Regions from separate parts of the Streptomyces sp. Ag82_O1-12 genome, predicted to be linked through region 1. Evidence: riboswitches for the same ligand, from Rfam matches in the RefSeq annotation. Region 1 holds a riboswitch; the other holds the start of a gene.
The links. A riboswitch is a leader RNA that binds a small molecule or an ion and turns the genes downstream of it on or off. The one in region 1 is predicted to bind S-adenosylmethionine.
Positions count from the first base shown of each region.

Region 1 (15,064 bases):
TGCCCGTGACGTCGTAGGGGTTCACCGTGATCGCGTCCTCGCCCAGCTCCTCGTGCGCCCCGGCCTCCCGCGACAGCACCAGCGCGCAGCCCGCGTCGGAGACCACCGGGACCTCCTTGGCGACGAGGTTCATGCCGTCGCGGATGGGGTTGACCAGGGCCACGTCGGCCAGCCGGTAGGCGGCCAGCGAGCGGGCGAAGTCGTCCTTGAGGTTGAGCAGGACCGGGGTCCACCCGGGCGTCCCGTACTCGGCGTTGATCTCGTCCGCGAGCCGCCGCACCTCGGCCGTGTAGTCCCGGTACACCGCGAGGTCCTGCCGCGACGGGTACGCGAAGGCGACGTGCACCACCCGCTCGCGCCACTCGGCGTGCGCCTCCAGCAGCCGGCGGTAGGCCAGCAGGCCGCGCACGATGTTCTTGGACAGCTCGGTGCGGTCGACCCGGACGATGGTGCGGCGGCCCTCGCCGATCTCCTGCCGGAGCGCGGCCATCCGCTCCTCGACGTCCGGCTCGTGCGCCCGCTTGCGCAGGAAGTCCGCGTCGGCGCCCAGCCCGTGCACCCCGACCCGCGTGCCGCCGAGCCCGCCCGCGAACCGCTCGGCGCAGGCGGTGAACGCCTCCGCCCAGCGCTCGGTGAGGAAGCCGAGGCGGTCCGCGCCGAGCATGCCGCGCAGCACCTGCCCGGCCACGTCGTCCGGCAGCATCCGGAAGTACTCGGGCGGCGCCCACGGCGTGTGCGAGAAGTGCCCGATGCGCAGGTCCGGCCGCAGCTCGCGGAGCATGCCCGGCACCAGCGTCAGGTGGTAGTCCTGCACCACGACCGCCGCGCCCCGCGCCGCCTCCTCGGCCAGCGCCTGAGCGAACGCCCGGTTGTACGCCTCGTAGGACGCCCACTGCCGCCGGAACTCCGCGTCGAAGACCGGTTCCAGCGGCGTCTGGTAGAGCATGTGGTGCACGAACCACAGGACCGAGTTGGCGATGCCGTTGTACGCGTCGGCGTGCACGTCGGCCGGGATGTCCAGCATCCGCACGCCGTCCTCGCCGACCCCTCGCCGGACCGCCTCCCGGTCGCCGTCGGACAGCGCCGAGCACACCCACAGCGCGTCCGCGTCGGAGCCGATCGCGGAGAGCCCGGAGACCAGCCCGCCGCCGCCCCGTTTGGCCTCCAGCGAGCCGTCCTCGCCCACCGTGTACGAGACGGGACCCCGGTTGGAGGCCACCAGCACCTGTGCAGCACCGTTCGTCGAAGCCATAAGCCTCAACCTAGCCCGGCCCCCGAACGCTCAAACGTGCGGATCTGCGGCGCCCGGCCGAAAACCGCCCCGGTCAGGCCGCTCTCCGCGCCTGGTACTCGGCGATGTCCACCATCGGCGGACGCTCCTCGGTGTCCACGGAGTACGTCCGCGGCTCGAAGCCGTCCGCCCCCCGCTCGAACTGCGTCAGGGCCGGCCGGATCAGATGCCCGCGGGCCAGCCGCAGCTGGGCCGTGCGGTAGATCGCGGCGGCCATCCGGCCCAGCGCCTGCCCGTCCTGGTGCCGGTGCTTGCGCACCCCCACGTCCACCTGGGCGAGGGCGTCCAGGCCCGCCAGGTGCAGGGCGTCGACCAGCATCCCCAGCTCCACGCCGTACCCGACGGGGAACGGCAGCTGCTCCAGCAGGGAGCGGCGGGCCGCGTACTCGCCGCCGAGCGGCTGCACGAAGCCGGCCAGCTGCGGCCAGTGCATGTTGAGCAGCGGGCGTGCCATCAGCTCGGTGACCCGGCCGCCCTGCCCCGCGGCGCCGGCGAGGGGACGGTCGTACATGGCCTTCACCAGGTCCACGTCCGGCTCCGTGAGCAGCGGGCCGACGATCCCGGAGACGAAGTCGGACGAGAAGTCCCTGAGGTCGGCGTCGACGAAGCAGACGATGTCCCCGCGGGTGACGAGGAGAGAGCGCCACAGCACCTCGCCCTTGCCGGGCACGGCGGGCAGATGCGGGAGTATCTCGTCCCGGTGCACCACCCGCGCGCCCGCGGCGGCGGCCACCTCGGACGTGCGGTCGGTCGAGCCCGAGTCGACGACGACCAGCTCGTCGACGAGCGGCACCTGCCGCATCAGGTCGTGGCGGATGACGGAGGCGATGTCGCCGACCGTCGCCTCCTCGTTGAGCGCGGGCAGCACCACGCTGACCGTCTGGCCGGTGCGCTGCTTCGCGGCGAGAATCTGGTGGAGGGGGCGTTCGTTCGCTGACCAGGAACGGGTGCTCAGCCAGCGCTCGACTTCTTCCAGCACCGTGGCGGCTCCTCTGCGTACTCTCGGCGGGACGGACTGCCCGCCGCGGTAGCGGCTGACAGGTACAGTCATCTCGCGGTTCGGACGACTATCTCAACTGTCCTGGTCGTCGGTTACAGTCTTGAACAAGGCGGATGACCATCGCATGTCCGGGGTCACCCGCCGCCTACAACCACATACAGCTCATCCAGAGGGGCAGAGGGAAACGGCCCGATGAAGCCCCGGCAACCCTCCAGTCGGTACTCGTAGGTCACTGTCGACCCCATGCGCGAGGCTCCCGGCTCGGGAAGGTGCCAAATCCGTCTCACGGCGAGATGCGTCGTGAGGAAGATGAGGAGAAAGGGCCTCGCCTCACATGGCTGCGCAGACTGTTGCAAGCACCACTGAATCCACCGTAGACCTCGGCCCCGCCGCAGCGCTCAGCTGCCGCGAGTGCGGCCACCGCGTCCCCCTCGGCCCGGTCTTCGCGTGCCAGGAGTGTTTCGGCCCGCTGGAGATCGCCTACGACTTCTCGGCCTACGACACCGAAGAGCTCCGCAAGCGCATCGAAGCGGGACCCGCGAACATCTGGCGCTACGCCCCGCTGCTGCCGGTCCCGGCCGACGTCGCGGACAAGCCGAACATCAACCCCGGCTGGACCAAGCTCGTCAAGGCCGACAACCTCGCGCGTGAGCTGGGCGTCGACGCCGGCAAGCTGTTCGTGAAGGACGACTCCGGCAACCCGACGCACTCCTTCAAGGACCGCGTCGTCGCCCAGGCCCTGGAGGCCGCCCGCGCCTTCGGCTTCACCACGCTCTCCTGCTCCTCCACCGGCAACCTCGCCGGTGCGGTGGGCGCCGCCGCGGCCCGCGCCGGCTTCCGCTCCTGCGTGTTCATCCCGCACGACCTGGAGCAGGGCAAGGTCGTCATGGCCGCGGTCTACGGCGGCGAGCTCGTCGGCATCGAGGGCAACTACGACGACGTGAACCGCTTCTGCTCCGAGCTGATCGGCGACCCGGCCGGCGAGGGCTGGGGCTTCGTCAACGTCAACCTCCGGCCGTACTACGCGGAGGGTTCCAAGACCCTCGCGTACGAGATCTGCGAGCAGCTCGGCTGGCAGCTGCCGGACCAGCTGGTGGTGCCGATCGCCTCCGGCTCGCAGCTGACGAAGATCGACAAGGGCCTCCAGGAGCTGATCAAGCTCGGGCTGGTCGAGGACAAGCCGTACAAGATCTTCGGCGCGCAGGCCGAGGGCTGCTCGCCGGTGTCCGTCGCCTACAAGGCCGGGCACGACGTCGTCCGCCCGCAGAAGCCGAACACCATCGCCAAGTCCCTCGCCATCGGCAACCCGGCGGACGGGCCCTACGTGCTGGACATCGCGCGGCGGACCGGCGGTGCGGTGGAGGACGTGAACGACGAGCAGGTCGTCGACGCGATCAAGATCCTTGCTCGGACCGAGGGGATCTTCGCGGAGACCGCCGGTGGTGTGACGGTGGGCGTGACGAAGAAGCTGATCGAGAGCGGGGCCCTCGACCCCACCAAGACCACCGTCGTGCTCAACACCGGAGACGGCCTCAAGACGCTGGACGCGGTGGCCGGGACCGGGCTGACCGCGACCATCCGGCCCAACCTGGACTCGTTCCGTGAGGCCGGGCTGGTCTGATCGTTGTTCGCTGCGGGCCGGTGAGGGCTGGTCGCGCCCACGCGGCGGAGCCGCACGTTGATACAGCCCCGCGCCCCTGAGGGCGCGCCCCAGCCGTAGCCCAAGAAGAACCGGAGGACATCCCCGATGAGCGTCACCGTTCGCATCCCCACCATCCTGCGCACCTACACCGGCGGTCAGGCAGAGGTGTCCGCCGATGGCGGGACCCTCGGCGAGGTCATCGCCGACCTGGAGAAGAACCACACCGGGATCGCCGCCCGGGTGCTGGACGACCAGGGCAAGCTGCGCCGGTTCGTCAACGTGTACGTCAACGACGACGACGTGCGGTTCGAGCAGGGTCTGGAGACGGCCACGCCGGACGGTGCCGGCGTGTCGATCATTCCCGCCGTCGCCGGCGGCTGAACCGGTCGGGCGGCCCGTTATTACCTTCGGTAACGGCAGTCACTGAGAGTTCATCGAATTGCCCCCTCCGTGAGAGAAGCGGAGGGGGCAATTCTGTGTGATTGAGCGCGGTACAGTTGGGGAACGCGGTCCCGATCCGCTGATCGGCACCCTGAAATTCCCGCTGCGAGCCCGACAAGATGTAGCCAAAGTGTGCGCATCTTTTGCGGCTTTTGTTCCCTTTGTGTGGCCCGACTTGCCCTGAATTCGGACGAATTCTCCCCACATTCCGGATCCGGCGCGTCCAGAATTCTCGTCCGATTGACCTGTTGCAGACGGCAGTTGGACAGATACATTCAGCCGCGGTCGACGCGTTCCGGCGCACGCCCCCAACCGTGGGGGGTGAGGTCTGACCCGGGTTCACGAAGTGTGGATCTGTGCAAGGGCCAGTAATAGGGGAGTTAGGCATGGCTCAGGGCACCGTCAAGTGGTTCAACGCGGAGAAGGGGTACGGCTTCATCGCGGTCGACGGTGGTGCGGATGTTTTCGTCCACTACAGCGCGATTCAGATGGACGGCTACCGCACCCTTGAAGAGGGCCAGCGGGTCGAGTTCGAGATCTCGCAGGGCCAGAAGGGACCGCAGGCCGACATGGTTCGCGTCGCTGCCTGAACGCGCACCACGACCAACGCTCACGCGACCGGTCTTCTCAGAAGGGCCCGTACCCCCCGGGGTGCGGGCCCTTCGGCCTGTTCGAACGGCCTGCCGGGCGGTGCTCGCGGGCGGCTGACGACCCTGCCCGATCCCCGGGAGGCGCTTGCGCCCGCCCGTCACCCGACCACCACCCCTCAACGAGCACTCGCTACGCGAGCGCGCCTTGCACTCTCGGGGGTCGAGTGCTAATCATTGCGTTAGCACTCTGAAGGTGAGAGTGACAACGTAAGGACCGGGTCGGTGAGGCCCGCAGGCCGGGTGGGAAGGAACCACAAGGCTGGCGAGCCGTCCGTCGCGGGCGCGGGCGCGGTCCGAAGTAATCACCCCCAGTCCTGGAGGGACCACTTCACATGGCCAAGATCATCGCGTTCGACGAGGAGGCGCGGCGCGGCCTCGAGCGCGGCATGAACCAGCTCGCGGACGCCGTCAAGGTGACGCTCGGCCCCAAGGGCCGCAACGTCGTCCTCGAGAAGAAGTGGGGCGCGCCCACGATCACCAACGATGGTGTCTCCATCGCCAAGGAGATCGAGCTCGAGGACCCGTACGAGAAGATCGGCGCCGAGCTGGTCAAGGAAGTCGCCAAGAAGACGGACGACGTCGCCGGTGACGGTACGACCACCGCGACCGTTCTCGCCCAGGCCCTGGTCAAGGAGGGTCTGCGCAACGTAGCCGCCGGCGCCAACCCGATGGCCCTCAAGCGCGGTATCGAGCGCGCCGTCGAGGCCGTCTCCGCCGCCCTGCTGGAGCAGGCGAAGGATGTCGAGACCAAGGAGCAGATCGCTTCCACGGCCTCCATCTCCGCCGCCGACACCCAGATCGGCGAGCTCATCGCCGAGGCCATGGACAAGGTCGGCAAGGAAGGCGTCATCACCGTCGAGGAGTCCCAGACCTTCGGTCTGGAGCTGGAGCTCACCGAGGGTATGCGCTTCGACAAGGGCTACATCTCGGCGTACTTCGCCACCGACATGGAGCGTATGGAGGCCGTCCTCGACGACCCGTACATCCTGATCGCGAACTCGAAGATCAGCAACGTCAAGGACCTGCTGCCGCTCCTCGAGAAGGTCATGCAGTCCGGCAAGCCGCTGCTGATCATCGCCGAGGACGTCGAGGGCGAGGCCCTGTCGACCCTGGTCGTCAACAAGATCCGCGGCACCTTCAAGTCCGTCGCCGTCAAGGCCCCGGGCTTCGGCGACCGCCGCAAGGCGATGCTGCAGGACATCGGCATCCTCACCGGCGGCGAGGTGATCTCCGAGGAGGTCGGCCTCAAGCTGGAGAACGCCACGATCGACCTGCTGGGCAAGGCCCGCAAGGTCGTCATCACCAAGGACGAGACCACCATCGTCGACGGTGCCGGCTCCGCCGACCAGGTCGCCGGCCGGGTCAACCAGATCCGCGCCGAGATCGAGAACAGCGACTCGGACTACGACCGCGAGAAGCTCCAGGAGCGCCTGGCGAAGCTCGCCGGCGGTGTCGCGGTCATCAAGGCCGGTGCCGCCACCGAGGTGGAGCTCAAGGAGCGCAAGCACCGCATCGAGGACGCCGTGCGCAACGCCAAGGCGGCCGTCGAGGAGGGCATCGTCGCCGGTGGTGGCGTGGCCCTGCTCCAGGCCTCCTCGGTCTTCGAGAAGCTGGACCTGGAGGGTGACGAGCAGACCGGCGCCAACGCCGTGAAGCTGGCCCTGGAGGCCCCGCTCAAGCAGATCGCCGTCAACGGTGGCCTCGAGGGTGGCGTCATCGTCGAGAAGGTGCGCAACCTGCCCGTCGGCCACGGCCTGAACGCCGCGACCGGTGAGTACGTCGACATGATCGCCGAGGGCATCATCGACCCGGCGAAGGTGACCCGCTCTGCCCTGCAGAACGCCGCCTCCATCGCCGCGCTGTTCCTCACCACCGAGGCCGTCATCGCCGACAAGCCGGAGAAGGCCGCCGCGCCGGCCGGCGGCGGCATGCCGGGCGGTGACATGGACTTCTGATCGACCCCAGGGTTGATCAACGGTCTTACCGAGGGCGGCACTTCCTGTTCCGACAGGGGGTGCCGCCCTCGGGCGTGTCCGGGGGTGTGCCGTCGGGCGTGTCCGGGGGCGCCGTCGGGCGGGCCCGAGGTGTGCCCCCGCCCTCCCCCTGCCCGGGGGGCACACACCTCGCGTGTCCGGGATCACAGCGGGGGTGGGATGGTCCGGGCGGTGCCGGATGGTTGAAGGTGAGGTCCCATGCGTATGCACATACCATCCGGTACCCCCAAGGGAGCCCCCACGTGACTGTCGCCGCCTCCGCATCCCGCGCCGCCGAAATCCTGTCCCGGCCCGTATCGCTGGGCGGCTTGACCGTTCCGAACCGGATCGCGATGGCGCCGATGACCCGCATGTTCTCCCCGGGCGGCGTGCCCGGTGAGGACGTCGTGTCGTACTACGCGCGCCGCGCCGCCGCCGGAGTCGGCCTGATCGTCACCGAGGGCACCTACGTCGGCCACGACTCGGCGGGGCAGAGCGACCGCGTGCCGCGCTTCCACGGTGAGGAGCAGCTCGCGGGCTGGGCGAAGGTCGCCGAGGCGGTGCACGCCGCGGGCGGCACCATCGTGCCCCAGCTGTGGCACATCGGCATGGTCCGCAACCAGGGCGAGCCCCCGTTCGCCGACGCCCCCGCCGTCGGCCCCTCCGGCCTGCGCATCGGCGCGACGGAGCCCACCGGCAAGGCCATGACCCAGGCCGACATCGACGCCGTCATCGGCGCGTTCGCCGAAGCCGCCGCGGCGGCCGAGCGCATCGGCTTCGACGGCGTCGAGATCCACGGCGCCCACGGCTACCTGCTCGACCAGTTCCTCTGGGAGGGCACCAACCGCCGCACCGACGCCTACGGCGGCGACCGGGTCGCCCGCGCCAAGCTCTCCGAGGAGATCGTCGCGGCCGTCCGCGAGACCGTCTCCGCCGACTTCCCCGTCATCTTCCGCTACTCCCAGTGGAAGCAGGAGGCCTACGACGCCCGCCTCGCCGAGACGCCCGAGGAGCTGGAGGCCATCCTGGCCCCGCTCGCGGCGGCCGGTGTCGACGCCTTCCACGCCTCCACCCGCCGTTACTGGCTGCCCGAGTTCGACGACTCGGACCTCAACCTGGCCGGCTGGACCAAGAAGCTGACCGGCAAGCCCACCATCACCGTCGGCTCGGTCGGCCTGAACGGCGACTTCATCAAGGCCTTCCAGGGCCAGGGCGCCGAGGTCGGCGACCTCGACAACCTCCTGGACCGTTTCGAGCGCGACGAGTTCGACATGGTCGCCGTCGGCCGCGCGCTGCTCCAGGACCCCGAGTGGGCCCGGAAGGTGCTCGACGGCCGCCTGGAGGAGCTGGCGCCCTACAACCCGGCGGCGCTGAAGACCCTCAGCTGATCGCCGTCGTCTGAGGCTCTGGATCTGCTTGCGTCAGTCAAGGACACTGACTGAGCGCCTGTTCACCGGCATCGTGAGGAGATCCAGATGACGACGACCGAGTCCCGCCCGCCGCACGACGGTTCTGCGGGGCAGTCCGGACCGGTGGTGCGCACCACCGCCGGTGCGGTGCGGGGCGGAAGGGAGGAGGGACTCGCCGTCTTCCGCGGCATCCCCTTCGCCGCGCCACCGGTGGGCGAGGCCCGCTTCCAGGCGCCCCGCCCCGCCCAGCCCTGGGACGGCGTGCGCGACGCCCACGCCTTCGGCCCGCCGCCCCCGCAGGACCTCGGCAGCCTCGGCGGTCCGGGCCTGCTCGATCTTCCCGAGGGCGACGAGTGGCTCACGGTCAACGTCTGGACGCCCGAACCCGACCCGGCGGCCCGCCGTCCGGTGATGGTGTGGATCTACGGCGGCGCCTACAAGCTCGGCCACTCCGGCAGCCCCGGCTACGACGCCCGGCACATCGCCGCCGACGGCGACGTGGTGGTCGTGTCGCTCAACTACCGCCTGGGCATGGAGGGTTTCGCGTTCATCGAAGGCGCTCCCGCCAACCGCGCACTGCTCGACCAGGTGGCCGCGCTGGAGTGGGTGCGGGACAACGTCGAGGCGTTCGGCGGCGACCCCGACCAGGTCACGGTCTTCGGGGAGTCCGCGGGCGCGGGTTCGATCGCCTCGCTGCTCTCCATGCCGCGCGCGGCCGGGCTGTTCCGGCGGGCGATCGCCCAGAGCGTGCCGGGGACGTTCTTCTCCGACGAGCTGGCCCGGGACATCGGCACCGCCCTCGCCGCAGAGCTGGGCCTGCGCCCCACCGTCGCCGACCTCTCGGCGATCGCCCCGCACCGGCTCACGTCGGCGGGTGAGACGCTGAGCGCCAAGATGCTCCAGCGCATCGACCGCTGGGGCCAGGCGGCGCCCACAGTCACGCCCTTCTCCCCGGTGGTCGACGGCGAGGTCCTGCCGACGAGCCCGTGGCAGGCCCTGAGGTCGGGATCGGCGAAGGACGTCGACCTCCTCGTCGGCCACAACCGCGACGAATACCGCCTCTTCATCGCCATGGCCGGCCAGCTCGGCCAGATATCCGACGAGCGGGCGGCCTCGGCCCTGAGCCTCTTCGCCCCCGGCGGTGAACAGGCGTACCGCGACGCCTTCCCCGACGCCTCCCCGAGCGAGCTCTACGAACGCGTCCAGACGGACTGGCTGTTCAACATGCCCTCCCTGCACCTGGCCGAGGCGCAGCACGCGGGCGGCGGCAAGGCGCACGTCTACGAACTGACCTGGCCGGCCCCCGGCAACGGCGGCGCGCTCGGCGCCTGCCACGCCCTGGACATCCCGCTGCTGTTCGGCACCTACGGGGCGGACCTGGGGCTTCTGCTGTTCGCCGGCGCGGAGCCCTCCGCCGAGGCCCTCGCGCTGTCGTCCCGCTTCCGCGCGTCCTGGACGTCCTTCGCGAGGACGGGCGACCCGGGCTGGCCGGCGTACGACGACGCCGAGCGGCTGGTGCAGGTGCTGGACGCGGAGCCGGAAGTGCGAGCGTACCCGGAGGAGCGGTCGCGGCGGCTGTGGGAGGGGCACGAGTTCCTGCCGCTGCCGCTGCTGTGAGGCGCGGTACTTGAACGCGATCACGTCGATCACCCGCCGGTGATCACACCACCGCCCACCCCGCTTCGGAGTCCGATCCGGCAGCAACGGCTCGATCCTCGCCCACTGGGCGTCCGTCACGACAAGGGCATGGTGTTCGCCGCGCTCCTCAGGCGCCGTCGGCCACCCGCAGGGGGCGCCGATGAGGAGCACTACTAAAGAGACGTCGATCGCATCGATCGAAGGATGCCGTCGGGCCGCCCGTGATCCAGAGTGCTGGCCATGATGCAAACAGAGACGGCCGCCCCAGCAGGCGGTAGTTGGAAGACGATTCCTCCGATACGTCACCATGCATGGTTCCCCGGCCGGATCATAGGCGGAGCGGCTCTCGTCCTCGGCCCTGTGGTGTGGTCAGCAGGGCTGCTTCTGCGGTACCTGACCCGCGACTCGGTGGTTCTCGCGCCTGGCCAAGCGGGTGAGTTCGGCAAGGAGTTCGCCGCTCCGTCGCAGTTGGCTGCCTATGTACACAACCCCGGGCTGGTCACGGCCGGCTACGCGTGCTTCGCCGCGGGAGCCCTGCTGTTATGGCCCGCCTTCGCCACACTCGCGAGGATCATCGCGGCGCGGTGCCCGGGGCTCGCCGTGTGGGGTGGCACTCTCGTCATCCTCGGACTGTTCGCGCGCCTGTACTTCGCCGGTGTCGACCAGGCAGCTTTCCAACTGGCTGAAACACGCGGCCTCGACGAGGCGATCAAGATCGTGGCAACCACGTACGTGGACATCTCCTACGGGCCATGGAGGATCCCCGTGAGCGCGTCCGCCTGCCAGTACGCCGGGATGGCGCTGCTGACCATCGGAGCATTCCGGTCCGGGACGTTCGGTTCGGGGCGCTGCCTGTTGTTCCTCTGGTCGGGGACCCTCTGGGGAGGCGTACTCAAAGAAAGCCAGCTGTTCGACGGCGTCGTCTCGAACGGGGTCTTGTGCCTGGTATTCGTGCCGCTCGGCATCCAGGTGCTACGGGACAATGTCCCCGAGCTGCGTATCGAGAGTTGCTCCGTCCAGCACAGCAGGCCCTTGCGATGGCTGAGTTGGTGACATGTTCCGGATGCTGTCTACGGTGATCCGGTGAGTGCACAGCCACTGCGTGACCGTCTGGTCTCCTTCGCGCTTCCCGCCACCGCCTTCTGCGGAGCCTTCGTACCGGCGGCCCTGCCCGGTGTGACGCCGCACTCCTCGTTCGGGCTGGCCCCGGTGCCCGCATCCATCCAGGCCGCGGTGGTCGGGCTGCTGGCGGCGGCGGGCGTGTGGATGGCGCCGAAACGATGCTGGCCCCTGTTCGCGATCGCAGCCGTGGACTCGGTGGCACGCTCCCCTGGGCTGGTGCTTTCCGTCGCAACCTATGTAGCGGCGACCACCATCCGGCGCCCCCTCCCCCTGACCGTCTTCTCAGCGGCCGCGAGCCTACTGGCGGTAGTGCCACGATCCGGCGTCGACATCGTCTCCTCGCTCGGTGGAGCACCCCTTTTCGTCTGGCTTCCGCTGGTGACAGGGATGTGGATCAGCGCGCGCAGGAAGGTGGTGGCCGGGCTGCGCGAGCGGGCCGATCGGCTGGAGCGGGAGCAGGCCGTGTTCGCCGAGCGGGCGCGTGTGGAGGAGCGTGCCCGCATTGCGAGGGACATGCACGATGTGGTCGCCCACCAGGTGTCGCTCATGGTCCTGCGCGCGGGGGCGCTGGAGATCAATGCGCCGGACGAGCAGACTGCAGCGGAAGCGGAGCTCATCCGCACTACGGGCAAGGAGGCTCTCACCCAGCTCAGAGCCGTTCTCGGGATCCTTCGTCACGGAGGCGGAGAGCCAGAGACGTTCCAGCCACAGCCGACCCTGGCCGATATCGACGCACTGCTCGATCAGTCGAGATCGATCGGCGTTCCCATAGAAAGGCGTGATGAGGGGCCTGTGAGTGAGCTGCATGCCGTGGTGGAGCACACCGCCTACCGCGTCGTCCAGGAGGCCCTCACCAATATCCACAAGCACGCGGGTCTTGTCCCCACGCAGGTGGTGTTACGACGCCTGCCCTCTGCACTGGAGGTAACAGTCAATAACGTCGTACCGCACCACTGCGTGTCGGAGATGTCCGGTAGTGGCCTCGGCCTGATCTCGCTGCGCGAACGTGTCGAGTTGTTGGGCGGCGAGTTCACTGCCCGGCCAGACGAAGACGGCGGATTCACCGTGTCTGCAAGGCTTCCGGCATGATCAGGGTACTCATTGTCGACGACGAGGCGTTGGTACGGACCGGGCTTCGCATGATCCTGGAGGTCCCGGACGACATCGAGGTGGTCGCCGAGGCGGAGAACGGGGCGGAGGCCGTCACTGCCGTCGCCCGCCACCGACCGCACATCGTGCTGATGGACGTGCAGATGCCGGGTATGGACGGAGTGTCCGCGCTCAGGGAGATCCACCAGTCGCCGAGTCCGCCGAAGGTGCTCATGCTCACTACCTTCGACCGCGATGAGTACGTCTACAGAGCCTTGCGTTCCAGGGCTGTCGGGTTTCTGTTGAAGGACACCGCGCCGCGCGATCTGATCGCCGCCGTCCGTACGGCGGCAGACGGCAGCGCCGTGCTGTCGCCCACGGTCACCAAGCGGGTGATCGAGGCTTTCGCCGACCGGCAGCCCCCAGATGCCCGGGCCGCGCAGGAACGGCTGGCTGTCCTCACCGCTCGCGAACAGGATGTCGTTCGCGCGGTGGCCCGCGGGCTGGCCAACGCTGATATCGCCCGAGAGCTCAGCATGAGCGAGACCACAGTGAAGGCCCATGTCAGCCGCTCGCTCGCCAAACTGAGGTTGACCAATCGGGTGCAGATCGCACTCCTCGTCCGTGACGCAGGTTAGGCCGACGCCGAAGGCGACCTCACCTGGTCGTCGCGGTCGACTCCACCGTCGTCCGAGCCCACCAGCACGCCGCCGGAGCCCGTCAAAAGGGGCCCCGGCCGGCGATGCCCTCGGACGGCCCCGCGGCGGGCTCTAGAGGTTGCCCATCGGCTCGATGTCGACCCGCACCGGCGTCCCCCACACCCGCAGCACCTCGTAGTCGGTGAACTCGTGGACCAGCCGGTACGCCATGGCGGCCCGGGGAGCCTTGCGCTGGGCGTTGATGAAGAGTTCGGCCTCGCGCCGGTCCCGGCGCGGGGTGCCGCACAGCTGCCAGGCCTGGCCGTTCCACAGCTCCGCCAGCCAGCGCTGCTGGGGCTGGGGACGGTCGCCGCGCACGCCGTAGCGGGACGGTGCGGGCTCGACGGGCTGGTGCTGGGGGGCGGGCCCGTTGAACTCCGCCCGGCGGGCCGCCCTGCGCCGGGTCTCGCACAGCAGGCACAGGTCGGGGGCGGCCTCGTCGACGGGGCCGTTCGGGTGCTCGGGGCAGCGGGTGGTGGGCGCGGCGCCCGTGACACTCTCGTCCAGCAGGTCCAGGGCGCGCTTCAGGTCGGCCTTGACCTCGTGCAGCTTGGCGTCCGGGGTGTCGGCGGACAGGGCCTCCCCGTGCTCCCCGAGGAGCCGGAGGGCGCGGCCGAGAGCGGTCAGCTGGGCGTGGTTCATGAGTCCATTGTCCTCAGTCGGCGTAGTCGTGGCGTCGCCGGGACATCGCCGCGCGGATCCCGGCCGCGTGAGCGTGGACCGTGGGGGCGGAAAGGGGTGCGGCGGGTTGCGCGGGGGCGCGTTCGCCCCGGCAGGCACTGCAACGCCCCCCTGGCAGGGTTTCCGGACGTCCCGGGGCGCCGCAGTTCGCGCACTCCAGGATCCGCACGGGTGGGCGTGGAGCGGGTGGAGGTGGTGGAAGTTTGCTGGTCAGGCGGTTTCGGACGAGGGCCGCGGCGTGATGTACGGGCGTCGGCAGGCCGGCCGTGAGGGCACGCAGTACGTCGTCCTCCGAGGCGCCCCGTGCGAACCACTCCGTCACGAGTGGGGCGAGGGTCGCGCAGTCTGCCTCGGAGAGGGACAGGACAGGTGCCGTGCGGCCGAGGGCGGCCAGGAGGATGTGGGCGCGGGAGCGGGTGGGGCGTGCCGCCTGCGGCCGGGGTGCGTCGCCGCGGGTGAAGGCGGCCCACCAGTCGTCATCCCGGGCGGTGCGGGACCACCACGAACGGGTGATCCATCGGGAGCTGCCGTCGTCGGCTGTGATGCACTCCCGGCCTCGGCGCAGGTGTCCTGCCTGCTGGATGCAGTTGAGGGCGGTGCCCAGGGCGCACTGTCCGTAGGGCAGTTGCTTGGCCAGCGTCTTTACCGAGATGTCGGCGCCGTCGGGGAGCCGGTCCAGGTAGGCGGCGATGGCGGCTTCGCGGGGTGGGAGGTGGGCGAAGTCGTGGTTTGCGCGCGGAGGTTGGCCGGGGGTCGTGCGTTTGCCGTAGCCCGGCCCCGCCATGGGGTGCGAGGACGGAGAGGCGGCACTAAAGTTGGCGTCAGCCATGGGATCGAACTTGTCCTTCGATCTAAGTGGTCAAGCCCCCGCAGGTGTTGGCGCACCGGGCGGGGGCTGTTGCTTGTGCACGAACGTTAGAGGGCTGTCACTGTCCGTGGCAAGCCGAACGCGTCACGTCAACACGCGGGGTGGGAGGGTGGGTTGAGGCCCTCCACCCGTTCCTTGAAAAGAGGGCTCGAAGCCCGGGTCCCGAAGCTCAGGCCGTCTCGTCCTTGAGGTTCTCGACGAAAGCGGACCAGGCGGTGGCCCGGAACACGAGCTTCGGGCCGTGGGGGGTCTTGGAGTCGCGGACGGGGATGACATCGGGGAATGCCCGGGTGACTTCCAGGCAGTTGTCGCCGCTCCCGCCGCTGTAGCTGGACTTGTACCACTCAGGCATGTTCCTCATGGTCGTAATCCTGCGTCATTGCTTCAAGCAGGGCTAGGGACTTCTCAGGCGAGAGTGCGGAGGCCGCCAGGAACTCGTAGTAGAAGCGGTACTCGGCCACGGTGGCGGGGTCGTCATCCAGCCGCCCTGTGCCGACGCCTTCGAGGTAGGCCAACGGAGGTGCGTCGTCGAAGTCCATGAGCTTGACGCACCCCTGCATGG
Region 1 is NZ_FXUW01000001.1:3,905,092-3,920,155, reverse strand. Features, by position in the region: gene QOL88_RS17850 (alpha,alpha-trehalose-phosphate synthase (UDP-forming)) at 1-1,252, opposite strand, end outside; gene QOL88_RS17845 (glucosyl-3-phosphoglycerate synthase) at 1,326-2,270, opposite strand; SAM riboswitch class I at 2,451-2,607, shown strand; gene thrC (threonine synthase) at 2,626-3,912, shown strand; gene QOL88_RS17835 (MoaD/ThiS family protein) at 4,039-4,314, shown strand; gene QOL88_RS17830 (cold-shock protein) at 4,761-4,964, shown strand; gene groL (chaperonin GroEL) at 5,357-6,979, shown strand; gene QOL88_RS17820 (NADH:flavin oxidoreductase) at 7,261-8,385, shown strand; gene QOL88_RS17815 (carboxylesterase/lipase family protein) at 8,473-10,023, shown strand; gene QOL88_RS17805 (hypothetical protein) at 10,285-11,097, shown strand; gene QOL88_RS17800 (sensor histidine kinase) at 11,128-12,255, shown strand; gene QOL88_RS17795 (response regulator) at 12,252-12,893, shown strand; partial or broken gene QOL88_RS38855 (IS5/IS1182 family transposase) at 12,929-13,023, shown strand; gene QOL88_RS17785 (hypothetical protein) at 13,026-13,595, opposite strand; gene QOL88_RS17780 (hypothetical protein) at 13,609-14,418, opposite strand; gene QOL88_RS17775 (DUF397 domain-containing protein) at 14,672-14,863, opposite strand; gene QOL88_RS17770 (helix-turn-helix domain-containing protein) at 14,847-15,064, opposite strand, start outside.

Region 2 (15,064 bases), 1.7 Mb from region 1:
CGATCAGCTCGTTCCTGCTCGGCATGTCGATCCTGCCGTTCTTCTACAACGTGTGGAAGACGGCCAAGTACGGCAAGCCGGTCGGCGTCGACGACCCGTGGGGTTACGGCCGCTCCCTGGAGTGGGCGACCTCCTGCCCGCCGCCGCGGCACAACTTCATCACCATGCCGCGGATCCGCAGTGAATCCCCGGCGTTCGATCTGCACCACCCGGAGATCGCGGCTCTCGACCAGCTCGAGAACGCCGGTCACGGCGAGAAGGCCATCGCTGGTGGCAAGGAGGCCGGCAAGTGAAGATCCAGGGCAAGATGTTCATGTGGCTGAGCGTCTTCGTCCTCGCCATGGCTGTGGTCTATGGCGTGTGGTCGAAGGAGCCGGCCGGTACCACGGCCCTCTTCCTGGCCTTCGGCCTGTGCATCATGATCGGCTTCTACCTGGGCTTCACGGCCAAGCGGGTGGACGCCGGTGCGCAGGACAACAAGGAGGCGGACGTCGCGGACGACGCCGGCGAGGTCGGGTTCTTCAGCCCGCATAGCTGGCAGCCGCTGTCCCTGGGCATCGGAGGCGCCCTCGCCTTCCTGTCCGTCGCCATCGGCTGGTGGCTGATGTACTTCTCGCTGCCGATCATCCTGATCGGCGTCTGGGGCTGGGTCTTCGAGTACTACCGCGGTGAGAACCGCACCCAGTAACACGCGCCGAGCGTTCAGGGGCCCGGACACTCCGAGAGGAGCGTCCGGGCCTCCGCTTTTTGCCGCAACGCATGTCACTCGTACGGGTCGCTCGGCGTGCCGCCGTTGACGGGGCTTCCTAGCGTGAGGCCATGAGCCACACAGCGATATCCCGCCCCCGCACCGCCGTCAGCTGCACGCTGCTGGTGACCGCCCTCTGCGCGGGCGTCACCGCCTGCGGCTCGGACGGCAACCCGCTCGCCGCCCGCCCCTACGACGCGGCGGACCAGATCTCCTTCAACGCTCCCGACGGGGGCCGCGAGAAGGCCGACCCGGACAAGCCCCTGGAAGTCGTCGAGGACTCCGACGGGCGCATCACGGACGTGACGGCCCACGACGCCTCAGGACGCTACGTGGCGGGCGAACTCGCCGCCGACGGCAGCCGCTGGCACAGCACCACCCCGCTCGCCGCCAACGCCAGCTACACGGTCCGTGTGAGCACCGAGGACGAGGACGGGGCGCCCGGCCGCAAGGTGGTGACCTTCGACACCGGCAAGCCCACCACCAAGAAGCGCCTGGACGTCGCCTTCGGCCCCAAGACGGGCACCTACGGCGTCGGCCAGCCCATCACGGCCGAACTGACCCAGCCCATCAAGGACAAGGCCCAGCGCGCCGTCGTGGAGCGCGCCCTCAAGGTCTCCTCCACGCCCGCCACGGACGGCGCCTGGCACTGGGTGGACGACAAGCAGCTCCACTACCGCCCGAAGGACTACTGGCCCGCCCGGGCGACCGTCCAGGTCCGCAGCAACCTGGAGGGCATCAAGATCGGCGACCGGATGTGGGGCGGCAAGGCCAAGCCGCTGACCATCACCACCGCGGACAAGCTCATAGCCGTCACGGACGCCTCCGCCCACCAGATGACCGTCTACAAGAACGACGAGGTCATCCGGCAGATACCCGTCACCACGGGCAAGCCCGGCTACGACACCCGCAACGGCGTCAAGGTCGTCCTCGCCAAGGAGGGCACCGTCCGTATGACCAGCGCGAGCATCGGCTCGTCGGACTTCTACGACCTGGTCGTGCACCACTCGGTCCGGGTCACCAACAGCGGCGAGTACGTCCACGCCGCCCCCTGGTCCGTCGGCTCCCAGGGCTTTGCCAACGTCAGCCACGGCTGCACCGGCATGAGCACCGAGAACGCGGCCTGGTTCTACGACACCGTCCGCGAGGGCGACATCGTCAAGGTCGTGAACTCCGGAGGCGACATGATGGCCCCCTTCGGCAACGGCTTCGGCGACTGGAACCTCGACTGGGCGAAGTGGCGCACCGGCAGCGCGCTCGTCGGCGGCACCCCGGACGGCCCGGCCGCGGCCGAGCAGGCCCGTCTGCGCCCGCAGAGCGTCTGAACGCCCTCAGGGACGTCCCCAAGGGGCGCGGGGCTGTGTCGATGCGGCTCCGCCGCGTGGGCGCGAACAACCCCCACGCGCCCGCAGCCGCCGGAGACAAGGCGAGCCGAGCCCCTAGGCGTTCAAAGCCGCCTTCTCCCGCAACAGGGAAGCCAGCGCGGCAGCGAACTCCACCGGCTCCACCGGCAGGGTCACCGCCGCCTCCGCACGGCTCCAGGTCGCCAGCCAGGCGTCCTGGGGCCGCCCGATCAGCAGCAGCACCGGCGGGCAGTCGAACACCTCGTCCTTGATCTGCCGGCAGACGCCCATGCCCCCCATCGGCACGGCCTCGCCGTCCAGCACACAGACGTCGATCCCGCCCCGGTCCAGCTCCCGCAGCACCGCGTCCGGAGTCGCACACTCCAGGAACTCCACCACGGGAACGTCCGGAGCCGGCCTCCGTCCCGTGGCGAGGCGCACCTGCTCGCGGGTGTTGGAGTCGTCGCTGTAGACCAGCACCGTGGCGGTCGGCTGCATTGTTCCTCCGTGACGTCAGCGTCGTAAGGACAGGCCCGTTGGGCCGGATGCTACTCCCTTGAACACCACGTCAACACCGGTACGACCGGGGAAGACACTCCGAACGGCACCCCCCGGAGTGAGGGCGGGATAAGCGACCGACATAATGTCGGTCGTGGCGACAGCAACGACAGTAGAAACCGGGCACGCGCACCCGTCGGTCAACCGGCCGAACCTCACCAGCGTCGGAACCATCATTTGGCTGAGTTCCGAGCTGATGTTCTTCGCGGCCCTCTTCGCGATGTACTTCACCCTGCGATCGGTGACGGGTCCCGATCACTGGAAGGAGATGGCCGCCCATCTCAACTTCCCGTTCTCGGCGACGAACACCACCATCCTGGTGCTCTCCTCGCTCACCTGCCAGCTCGGCGTCTTCGCCGCCGAGCGCGGTGACGTGAAGAAGCTGCGGATGTGGTTCATCGTCACGTTCGTGATGGGTGCGATCTTCATCGGCGGTCAGGTCTTCGAGTACACCGAGCTGGTCAAGGACGCGGGCCTGTCCCTGTCCTCCGACCCGTACGGCTCGGTGTTCTACCTGACCACCGGCTTCCACGGCCTGCACGTGACGGGCGGTCTCATCGCCTTCCTGCTGGTCCTGGGACGGACCTACGCGGCCCGGAGGTTCACCCACGAGCAGGCGACGGCCGCGATCGTCGTGTCCTATTACTGGCACTTCGTCGATGTCGTCTGGATCGGTCTCTTCGCCACGATCTACATGATCAAGTAGCAGGGCCCGCATCCGCGCGTGCTCGACGAAGCGCGCATCCCAGAAGCATCGACGCAGAAGATCCTGACACCGGGGTAATCCGTGAAAAAGCTCTCCGCACGACGACGCCACCCGCTGGCGGCGCTCGTCGTCCTACTCCTCGCGCTGGCATGCACCGGGGGGCTGTACGCCGTGTTCGCACCCGCGGACCAGGCGCAGGCCGACGAAACCGCCCAGTCCCTCACCATCGAGGAGGGCAAGAAGCTCTACTCGGTCGGCTGCGCCAGTTGCCACGGCACCGGCGGTCAGGGCACCTCCGACGGGCCGAGCCTGGTGGGTGTGGGCGCCGCGGCCGTCGACTTCCAGGTGGGCACCGGCCGGATGCCGGCCGCCACCTCCCAGGGCCCCCAGGTCCCGGCGAAGAAGAACATCTACTCGCAGGCCGAGATCGACCAGCTCGCGGCGTTCATCGCGTCGCTGGGCGCCGGTCCGTCCGTCCCGACGGAGGAGCAGTACGGCCCCGAGGGTGCCGACATCGCCAAGGGCGGTGAGCTGTTCCGCACCAACTGCGCGCAGTGCCACAACTTCACCGGCAAGGGCGGCGCGCTGACGCACGGCAAGTACGCGCCGACCCTCGAGGGCGTCTCCCCGAAGCACATCTACGAGGCCATGCAGACCGGCCCGCAGAACATGCCGTCCTTCCCCGACACCACGCTGTCGGAGAAGAACAAGAAGGACATCATCGCGTACCTCGACGCGGTCAACAGCGAAAAGACCGAGAGCCCCGGCGGCCTCGAACTGGGTGGCCTCGGGCCGGTCAGCGAGGGCCTGTTCGGCTGGATCTTCGGTCTCGGCGGTCTGATCGCCGTCGCCGTGTGGGTCGCCGCCCGGACCGCAAAGGCCAAGAAGTCATGAGTAGCCAAGACATTCCAGAAGAGAACCTGCCTGCCGCGCAGTCCGCAGGCCATGACGAGCACGGGCACGGCGCGGTGAGCGTCGCGGACGACAAGAACCCGTTCGCCGACCCGGGCCTGCCTCCCCACGAGCACCGGGTCCAGGACATCGACGAGCGGGCCGCCAAGCGGTCCGAGCGCGCGGTCGCCTTCCTGTTCACCCTGTCGATGCTGGCGACGGTCGGCTTCATCGCCTCCTTCGTGGCGATCCCGGTCGACAAGTCGGTCTTCATCTTCCCGCTCGGTCACATCAGCGCGCTGAACTTCGCACTGGGCATGACGCTCGGCATCGCGCTGTTCTGCATCGGCGCGGGCGCCGTCCACTGGGCGCGCACCCTGATGTCCGACGTGGAGGTCGCCGACGAGCGGCACGCGATCGAGGCGTCGCCCGAGGTCCGCGAGAAGGTCTTCGCGGACTTCCAGCAGGGCGCCAAGGAGTCGGCCCTCGGCCGTCGCAAGCTGATCCGCAACACGATGCTCGGCGCGCTCACGCTGGTGCCGCTCTCCGGCGTCGTGCTGCTGCGCGACCTCGGCCCGCTGCCGGGCACCAAGCTCCGCCACACGCTGTGGTCCAAGGGCAAGCTGCTCGTCAACATGAACACGAACGAGCCGCTGCGTCCGTCCGATGTCGCGGTCGGTTCGCTGACCTTCGCCAAGCCCGAGGGCCTGGAGGAGCACGACCACGACTTCCAGAACGAGATCGCCAAGGCCGCCCTGATGATCGTCCGGATCCAGCCGGAGAACATCAAGGACAAGCGCGAGCTCGAGTGGTCGCACCAGGGCATCGTCGCGTACTCGAAGATCTGCACCCACGTCGGTTGCCCGATCTCCCTGTACGAGCAGCAGACGCACCACGTGCTCTGCCCCTGCCACCAGTCCACCTTCGACCTGTCCGACGGTGCCCGAGTGATCTTCGGTCCCGCCGGTCACGCCCTGCCGCAGCTGCGCATCGGCGTGAACGACGAGGGCTACCTCGAGGCGCTCGGCGACTTCGAAGAGCCCGTCGGTCCTGCCTTCTGGGAGCGCGGATGAGTAACAAGGACGACCGCCGCAAGGCGCCCGCCGGCGAGCGGGTAGCCGACTGGGCCGACGGCCGCCTGGGGATCTACTCCCTGGCCAAGGCCAACATGCGCAAGATCTTCCCGGACCACTGGTCCTTCATGCTCGGTGAGATCTGCCTCTACAGCTTCATCATCATCATCCTCACGGGTGTGTACCTGACGCTGTTCTTCCACCCGTCGATGAACGAGGTGGAGTACCACGGCAGTTACGTCCCGCTCCAGGGGCAGCTGATGTCGGAGGCGTTCGCCTCCACGCTGGACATCAGCTTCGACGTCCGCGGCGGTCTGCTGATCCGGCAGATCCACCACTGGGCGGCGATCATCTTCCTCGCCGGCATGTTCGTGCACATGATGCGCGTCTTCTTCACCGGCGCGTTCCGCAAGCCGCGTGAGATCAACTGGATGTTCGGCTTCCTGCTGTTCGTCCTGGGCATGTTCACCGGCTTCACCGGCTACTCGCTCCCGGACGACCTGCTCTCCGGTACGGGTGTCCGCTTCACGCAGGGCGCGATCCTGTCCGTGCCGATCGTGGGCACGTACATCTCGATGTTCCTGTTCGGCGGGGAGTTCCCGGGTACCGACTTCGTCGCCCGGTTCTACTCGATCCACATCCTGCTGCTGCCGGGCATCATGCTCGGGCTCGTGGTCGGCCACCTGATCCTGGTCTTCTACCACAAGCACACCCAGTTCGCGGGTCCCGGCCGGACCAACAAGAACGTCGTCGGCATGCCGCTGCTGCCGGTCTACATGGCCAAGGCCGGAGGCTTCTTCTTCCTGGTCTTCGGTGCCATCGCGGCCCTCGCCGGCATCGCGTCGATCAACCCGATCTGGGTCCTGGGCCCCTACCGGCCCGATCAGGTGTCGACCGGTGCCCAGCCCGACTGGTACATGGGCTTCGCGGAGGGTCTCATCCGCGCGATGCCCGGCTGGGAGATCAACCTCTGGGGTCACACGCTCGTCCTGGGTGTGTTCATCCCGCTGGTGCTCTTCGGCGTGTTCCTCGGGATCATCGCCCTGTACCCGTTCATCGAGTCGTGGGTCACCGGGGACAAGCGCGAGCACCACATCCTGGACCGTCCGCGCAACGTCCCGACCCGTACGGGCGTCGGTGTCGCGTGGGTGACCGGCTACATCATCATGCTGATCGGCGGTGGCAACGACATCGTCGCCACGCACTTCCATCTGTCGATCAACTCGGTGACCTGGTTCGTCCGGATCGGGTTCTTCCTCGGGCCGGTCCTGGCGTTCGTCGTCACCAAGCGCATCTGCCTCGGCCTGCAGCGCCGGGACAAGGAGAAGGTGCTGCACGGCCGCGAGTCGGGCATCATCAAGCGCCTGCCGCACGGTGAGTTCATCGAGGTGCACGAGCCGCTCAGCCAGGAGCAGATGTACACGCTCACGGCCCACGAGCAGTACAAGCCGGCCGAGATCGGCCCGACGGTCGACGAGAACGGTGTCGAGCGCAAGGTGAAGGGCTCCGAGAAGCTGCGCGCCAAGCTCAGCGACGCCTACTACGGCGAGGGTGCCCAGATCCCGAAGCCCACCTCCGAGGAGTACCGGGAGATCACGAGCGGCCACGGCCACCACTGATCACTGCTTCGCCACGCCACAGAAGGGCCCCGTCCGATCGCCGGACGGGGCCCTTCGCCGTGGTCGCGGCTGGATAGGGTGGACCCGTTGAGACTCTCGTCCCGCAGTACGGGACGCCTGACCCTGGAGCGGCTTATGAGCGCTGTGACCCCCGCTGGAGGCGACACCGCGGCGGGCCGCTCCTGGCCCCTGCTGCTGAACGGCCTGCTGGACCGCAGGCACCTGAGCGCGGACGACACCGCCTGGGCGATGGACCGGATCATGCGCGGCGAGGCGACCGAGGCGCAGATCGCCGGGTTCGTCGTGGCCCTGCGCGCCAAGGGCGAGACCGTCGAGGAGATCAACGGCCTCGTCCGCACGATGTACGAGCACGCCAACGTGATCGAGGTGCCCGGCGCGACGGTCGACATCGTCGGCACCGGCGGTGACGGCGCGAAGACGGTCAACATCTCCACGATGTCCTCGATCGTCGTCGCCGGCACCGGCGCGAAGGTCGTCAAACACGGCAACCGCGCCGCGTCCTCGGCGTCCGGGGCCTCCGACGTGCTGGAGAAGCTCGGCGTCAACCTGGAGCTGCCCCTGCACCGGGTCACGGAGGTCGCCGAGGAGGCCGGGATCACCTTCTGCTTCGCGGTGAAGTTCCACCCGGCGCTGCGGCACGCGGGCGCCGCCCGCGGCCAGTTGGGCATCCGCACGGTGTTCAACGCCCTCGGCCCGCTCACCAACCCGGCCCGGGTCCGCGCCCAGGCCGTCGGTGTGGCGGATCCCCGCATGGCGCCGATCGTCGCGGGCGTCTTCGCCGAGCGCGGCAACTCCTCCCTGGTCTTCAGGGGCGACGACGGCCTGGACGAGCTGACGACCACGGCCACCTCCCGGGTGTGGACCGTCCGGGACGGCGAGGTGACCGAGGAGGCCTTCGACCCGCGTGACGTCGGCCTCGAACTGGTCCCCGTGGAGGCGCTGCGCGGCGCGGACGCCTCGTACAACGCCGAGGTCGCGCGGCGGCTCCTGGACGGGGAGACGGGGCCGGTGCGGGACGCGGTGGTGCTGAACTCGGCGGCCGCGCTGGTGGCCCTGGAGCCCACCGCCGCGCCACTGACCGAGCAGATCCGGGCCGGGATGGTGAAGGCGGCCGAGTCGATCGACTCGGGCGCGGCGAAGCGCACGCTGGAGCGCTGGGTGGCCGCCAGCAACAGATAGGGCACCGCGGACGGCGTCCCGCGATCCGGACTCGGGTTGCGGGACGCCGATCTTTTCGCGTACGTTCCTGATCAGGTCATGAGTGACAGTCATGAGGCCCCGGCCGACTGTCCGGCAACCCTCCGTCCGTGGCGGGGTGCCCCGGGTGAAGACCAGGCCGCAGGCAGCGAGGTCTGTGGCAAGCGCGGACCCCTCGCACACTTTTGAAAAGTGTGGGGCCAGGGGTCCTGGTCGTCGAGGAGCTCTCCCGTGAATCAGCGAATGCGATAGGGCCGCAGAGCCCCGCCTCCGCATCCCTCTTTCCTTCCCCCCCCGCTGGTAGCCGTACCGGCTCGCGGGCGGATTCCACCTGCCTTCACGGGAGTTCACCCATGTCCGTCTCCACCATTGCCGCCGCCCCGTCCGTTTGCGCCCCGCTGCCCGTTCTGGGCCGGGATGTCACCGTGCCGCTCGTGACCGGTGGCGAGGTCACCTACGCCGCTCTCGACTACGCCGCCAGCGCCCCGGCGCTCCAGCGGGTCTGGGACGACGTCGCCGCCTACGCGCCGTACTACGGCAGCGTCCACCGCGGCGCCGGGTACCTCTCCCAGCTCTCCACCGACCTGTTCGAGAACGCCCGCCGGACCGTCGCGGAGTTCCTCGACTGCCGCGAGGGCGACCAGGTCGTGTTCACCCGGTCCACCACCGACTCCCTCAACCTCCTCGCCGCCGCGCTCCCCGCCGACTGCCGGGTCTTCGTCTTCGAGACCGAGCACCACGCCTCGCTGCTGCCGTGGCGGGGCGCCCAGGTCACCTACCTCGACGCCCCGCGCAGCCCCCGCGAGGCCGTCGAGACCCTGGAGCGCGCCCTCGCCGACCGCGCCCCCCACGGGCCGGCCCTCGTGTGCGTCACCGGCGCCTCGAACGTCACCGGTGAGCTGTGGCCCGTACGGGAGCTCACGGCGGCCGCGCACGCCCACGGTGCGCGCATCGTGCTGGACGCCGCGCAGCTGGCCCCGCACCACCAGGTGTCCGTCGCCGACCTCGACGTCGACTGGGTCGCCTTCTCCGGCCACAAGCTGTACGCGCCCTTCGGCTCGGGCGTCCTGGCCGGTCGGGCCGACTGGCTGCGCGCGGCCGAGCCGTACCTCGCGGGCGGCGGCGCCAGCCGCAAGGTCGGCCGGCGGGAGGACGGGGGAGTGGACGTCGAGTGGCACGACAGCGCCGCCCGCCACGAGGCCGGGTCGCCCAACGTCATCGGCGCCTACGCCCTCGCGTCGGCCTGCAAGGCCCTGTCCGAGGCCGGTTTCGACACCCTCGTCGCCCGTGAGCAGTACCTGGTCCGCGCGGTGCGCGACGGTCTCGCCGACGTTCCCGAGGTGCGGTTCCTGTCCCTCTTCGGGGACGACGCGCCGCGCGTCGGCGTGCTCTCCTTCGTCGTCGAGGGCTGGAACAGCTCCCACTTCGCCGCCGCCCTGTCCGCCGAGTACGGCATCGGCGTACGGGACGGGCTGTTCTGTGCCCACCCGCTGCTGCGCACGCTGCTCGGCAGCGACCCGCAGGCGCAGGGGGAGTGCGGGTCGCCGGAAGCCGCGCCCGGGGAGAAGTCGCTCAACGCCATCCGGGTCAGCTTCGGCGCGGGCACGCCCGACGAGCACGTGGAGCGGTTCGTCCGGGCGGTGAAGGAGCTCGTGGCGGACGGGGCGAAGTGGAACTACCGCACGCAGGACGGGCGCTGCGTGCCGGACACCTCCGCCTGAGCCGGCCGCCCGGTGCCCAGGACGATCCAGCGTTCCGAGAACTTCCGTGCCCGGGCCGGGGTGGGGCCTTCCCCACTCCGTTCCTGGGGCTGGTCGGAGTGCCTGAGTCCGGCGTCGCATGATCGGCTGTCCGCACGGGATTCGCGTGACGGAAGGTGGACAGGTGAGGGTCCGGATCGGGTATTCGGCTTGGATCGTGGGCGTAGTGCAGTTCTTCGTCATCCACGGGATTGCCGAGTCGGCTTGGGCGAGACCATATAGCTGGGCACGGAACAACATCAGCGACTTAGGAAACGCTCACTGCGCTGTGCAGTCAGACCCTGAGCCGCGGTATATCTGCTCCCCCGAGCACAGCCTGATGAACGCCTCGTTCATCACTCTGGGAGCGCTGCTCGTTGTTGGCGCCGCCCTGATCGGTGGTGTCCTGTGGCGCAGAAGCCCGGCCGCTGCCGTGGCTCGTCTGCTGCTCGCCAGTGTCGGCGTGGGGTTCGTGCTGGCCGGGCTGGCTCCCGCGGACGTCAACGAGAACCAGCACGCCTTGGGCGCCCTTCTCATCATGGCGATGGGCAACATCGGTCTTTTCCTGGCAGGGTTCGGCCTGGCAGAACACGTTCCTGCGCCACTGCGGTGGGGCACCAGCGTGCTGGGCGTCACCGCGATCACAGCGTTCGGGCTGTTCCTTTCCCGCCACTACCTCGGTCTCGGCATGGGAGGTATGGAGCGAGTCGCCGCGCTTCCCCTCCTGTTCTGGGCGCTTGCTGCTGGCGTTCGTGGCCTCGTCCGCCGGGCAGGTCGTGTGCAGGAGGCGGTGCTGGGAGGGCGTCTCAGCCGCGCTGGTTGAGAGCTCTGGGCAGGTCCCGGTTGGCCTCCCTCGCGGCATCGAGATCGGGCCGGGGGAGGGTGCCCTGGGCGACTCGAGGCTGTCCGCGAGCGCGTAACGGGTCGCGGCGATGCCCAGCGGGACCAGCACGACGGCGGACAGGGCCGTCCATCCGGCGAGAGAAGGCCCTGGGCTCGATCCTGCGGACCGGACCGGACCGGACCGGGGAGCGGGACGGAGCCCGGATGCAGAACCCCTCATCCGGGACCCGGCGGGCAGGCGGGGGCGCTAGTTGTCCAGCCCGATCGAGAAGGCCGCCTCCAGGTCGTGCTGCGAGTAGGTACGGAACGCCACGTGGGTGTCCGTGCCCTCCACGCCGGGGATCTTGCTGATCCGGCCCGGGATGACCTCGGCCAGGTCCTCGTGCTGCTTCACCCGGACCATCGCGATCAGGTCGTAGGTGCCGGTGACGGAGAAGACCTCGCTGACGCTGTCCAGCGCCGCGATCGACTCCGCGATCTCGGGGATCCGGTCCACGCTGGTCTTGATGAGGACGATCGCGGTGATCACGGCTGGTTCTCTCCCTCGGGGGCCGGAGCAGGGGCGGCCTTCACTCTAGTAGGGCCGGCGGGACGGCCGTATCGGACCGACGCGTAGCCGAAGCCCAGGCCGAATCCGATCAGGTGGGCGAGGTAGGCCACCCCCGGTCCGTCCGGGGCCCGCCCCGCCGCCAGCCACTGCAGCGCCGCCCAGAACGGCAGCACGACCCACGCCGGGAAGCGCACCGGCAGGAAGAACAGGAACGGCAGGAGACTGGTCACCCGGGCCCGGGGGAACAGGTACAGGAAAGCGCCGAGGACCGCCGAGATCGCCCCCGAGGCGCCGACCAGGGACTGCTCGGAGTCCGCGTTGGCGACGGCGTAGCCCAGCAGGGCCAGGTAGCCGCAGCCGACGTAGAACAGGGTGAACTGCACCCGGCCCATCCGCTCCTCGGTCATCGCCCCGAAGACGTAGAGGAAGAGCATGTTGCCGAGCAGGTGGACCCAGCTGCCGTGGACGAAGAGCGCGGTCGCGGGGGTGAGGGCCGGTCTCCCGGACCCTTCGAACAGTTCTGCGGGGATCACGCCCCAGCGCCGGAAGTAGGCCCGCTGCACGGCGAGCAGCTCGTCGCCCGCGCCGTACGCCGGATTCAGGCCCGAGGCGGGTCCGGCCAGGAAGGCCAGGCAGCACAGGGCGATCAGGGTGTACGTCACCGGCGCCGACGACCCCCTGACCGATCTGCCGGCCCGGACGATCGACGCGCTCCACTTGCGGATCATGAATACAGAGCATGACGTAACCGGACGCAACCACCCAGACCGCCTCGCCGCCGTGGACACGCGGGCGGCGGGTACCCGCCAGGCCGTAGGGTTACGGACCACACGCACCGGGGATGCCGGTCGCGTCACGGACACTAGAAGGAAAGAGAACAGGTCACGATGACGGTTCCCCTGCCGACCGCCGAGACGCGGTGGCGCTGCACCCTCTGCGGCAACCTCACGAGGTTCGACGTGACCCGCTCGTCGAAGGTCGTCGAGTACGTCCACCTCGACCTGGCCGGAGAGCCGAAGGTCGAGGAGCGCGAGGTCCTCAGTGAGACCATCGAGTCGGTGCGCTGCCGCTGGTGTAACGCGGTGGACCAGGTGGAACTCGTGGACAGGCCGGGCGCCGGCTCCTGAGGGGAGCAGGCCCCGCACAGCATTGGGGTGTGACGGATGGCGGAGACCACGGGCGGGGGACCGGGCGACGGCGCCGCCGAGGTGCTCGACCGTCCGCTGCCCGACGGCGTGCGCCGCAGAGTGGTGCAGATCGTCTCCGACGGCTTCGGTTCGCTGACGGTCGGCGAGCTGCCCGCGCAGCTCAGGCAGTACGCCCGGTTCGCCCCGAACCGGCGGGCGAAGTTCGCCGGCAACGCGATGGCGGCCGCGCTGGAGACCGATCCGCTGTTCCGGCAGCGCATCGGGGAGAAGCTCAGAGAGACCCAGCCGGAGCTGACCGGCGCCCTCGACTCAGGCTCCCCGCCCCCGGCCGCGGACCCGCTCGATGTGGCGGCCGCGGCCTACGTACTGCGGCCCCTCGGCTGGGTGAAGCTCGTGACCGCCGCCGGCGAGGAGGCCCAGCGGGCCGACGCCGAGCGCGCCGACGAGGAGAGCAGGGCCGAGCTGGAGCGGCTGCGCGCCGAGCTCGACCGGGCCCGTGACCACACCCGGGCCGAGACCGAGCGGCTGCGCACGGAGCTGGAATCGGCCAAGAAGGAAACCGAGTCGCTGCACCGCAAGCTGCGGGCCGCCCTCAGCGACGTCAAGCGGGGCGAGGCCGCCCTGCGCAAGGCACAGGGCGAGATCGAGGCCATCCGTGCCGAGGGGCACGCGCAGGTGTCCGCCGCCGAGAGCGAGACCCGGCGTCTCAAGTCGAGGCTGGGCGAGAGCGAGGCCGCCCTGGAGGCCGCGCGCCGGGCCGCCCGCGAGGGCCGCAGCGTCGAGGACATGCGGGTCCGGCTGCTGCTGGACACCCTGCTGGACGCGACCCAGGGACTCCGCCGCGAACTGGCCCTGCCCCCGGTGTCGGTACGGCCCGCCGAGACCGTCGACGCCGTCGAGCCGGGCCGGATGACCCCGAAGGACATCGCCGCCCGCGCCCTGTCGGAGGACGACCCGCAGGTCCTCGACCAGCTGCTGGCGCTGCCGCAGGCCCATCTGGTCGTCGACGGCTACAACGTCACCAAGACCGGCTATCCGCAGATGCCGCTGGAGAAGCAGCGCCTGCGGCTGCTCGGGCAGCTCTCCCAACTGGCCGCGCAGAGCGGCGCCGAGGTGACCTGCGTCTTCGACGGCGCGGAGCTGGCCGCGCCGGTGCTGCTGGCCCCGCCTCGCGGTGTGCGCGTGCTGTTCTCGAAGCCGGGCGTCACCGCCGACGAGCTCATCCGCCAGCTGGTGCGCGCCGAACCGCCGGGCCGTCCGGTCATCGTGGCGTCCACCGACCGCGAGGTCGCCGACGGCGTGGCCCGGGCCGGCGCCCGCCCGGTAGCCTCCGCGATGCTGCTCAGGCGGCTTTCACGGGCCTAGGGGCCTTACGCACCATGCGTAACGTCCGGGTGTGATGCCCGAATTGGTGGGACCTGTGAGCCACGGTGCGTCAAGTGGGTCTCACCGCCTGTGAGTCCAGATGAAAAGATGGCCTTCTGTGACGCGATTTTTCATCTGAGGATTTGAACTGATCACAGGAAGGTCACTAGGGTCGGGCCGAACCTCCGCTCGGGTGATCACTCATCGGGAGAGACGGCGGAGGGGCCAGAAGGAGCTTTTCACCCGTGGCGTCCCACCGTCGTCCTAAGCAGCCGAGCCGCGCACGTGTGACCGTGCTGACCACCGCCGCCGCCGCTGCCGTCGCCTTCAGCTCGCAGGCCGCCAACGCGGCCCCCAGTGAGAAGCCGAGCAAGGACGAGGTCAAGACCAAGGTCGACAAGCTCTACGAAGAGGCGGAGCAGGCCACCGAGAAGTACAACGGGGCCAAGGAGAAGCAGGAGAAGCTCCAGAAGGAGATCTCCACCATCCAGGACAACGTGGCCCGCGGCCAGGAGGAGCTCAACGAGCTCCGCGACAGCCTGGGCCTCGCCGCCGCGTCGCAGTACCGCACCGGCTCCATCGACCCCTCCGTCCAGCTGTTCCTCTCCGCGAACCCCGAGGACTACCTCGACAAGGCCTCCACGCTCGACCAGTTGAGCAGCCAGCAGGTCGAGGCGCTGAAGAAGGTCCAGGAGAAGCAGCGCGAACTGGCCCAGGAGCGCGCCGAGGCCTCCGAGAAGCTCAAGGACCTCGCCTCCACCCGGGCCGAACTCGGCAAGAAGAAGAAGGAAGTCCAGAGCAAGCTCTCCTCCGCGCAGAAGCTGCTCAACAGCCTCACCGCCGCCGAGAAGGCCGCACTCGCCGCCGAGCAGAGCCGCGCCAGCCGGGCCAGCGAGCGCGACGCCCTCGACATCGACGTCCCGCCCGGCTCGGGCCGCGCCGCGTCCGCCTTCGCCTTCGCCCAGAGCCAGCTCGGCAAGCCCTACGTCTACGGCGCCACCGGCATGAGCTCCTTCGACTGCTCCGGCCTCACCTCCCGGGCCTACGCCGCCGCCGGCATGCAGATCCCGCGCACCTCCGAGGCCCAGGCCCAGATCGGCACCAAGATCTACTCCACCAGTCAGCTCAAGGTCGGCGACCTGGTCTTCTTCTTCAACGACCTGCACCACGTCGGCCTCTACGCCGGCAACGGGCAGATCATCCACGCCCCGCGCACCGGCACCGTCGTCCGTTACGAGTCGATGAGCACCATCGGCGGCCCGT
Region 2 is NZ_FXUW01000001.1:2,246,862-2,261,925, reverse strand. Features, by position in the region: gene ctaD (aa3-type cytochrome oxidase subunit I) at 1-293, shown strand, start outside; gene QOL88_RS10460 (cytochrome c oxidase subunit 4) at 290-688, shown strand; gene QOL88_RS10455 (L,D-transpeptidase) at 820-2,073, shown strand; gene QOL88_RS10450 (response regulator) at 2,188-2,589, opposite strand; gene ctaE (aa3-type cytochrome oxidase subunit III) at 2,735-3,355, shown strand; gene qcrC (cytochrome bc1 complex diheme cytochrome c subunit) at 3,437-4,249, shown strand; gene qcrA (cytochrome bc1 complex Rieske iron-sulfur subunit) at 4,246-5,319, shown strand; gene qcrB (cytochrome bc1 complex cytochrome b subunit) at 5,316-6,938, shown strand; gene trpD (anthranilate phosphoribosyltransferase) at 7,074-8,138, shown strand; SAM riboswitch class IV at 8,213-8,329, shown strand; gene QOL88_RS10420 (aminotransferase class V-fold PLP-dependent enzyme) at 8,510-9,877, shown strand; gene QOL88_RS10415 (DUF998 domain-containing protein) at 10,083-10,718, shown strand; gene QOL88_RS10405 (Lrp/AsnC family transcriptional regulator) at 10,986-11,267, opposite strand; gene QOL88_RS10400 (rhomboid family intramembrane serine protease) at 11,264-12,016, opposite strand; gene QOL88_RS10395 (hypothetical protein) at 12,176-12,415, shown strand; gene QOL88_RS10390 (NYN domain-containing protein) at 12,452-13,801, shown strand; gene QOL88_RS10385 (C40 family peptidase) at 14,047-15,064, shown strand, end outside.
Region 2: another riboswitch for S-adenosylmethionine. It lies ahead of QOL88_RS10420 (aminotransferase class V-fold PLP-dependent enzyme); the one in region 1 lies ahead of thrC (threonine synthase).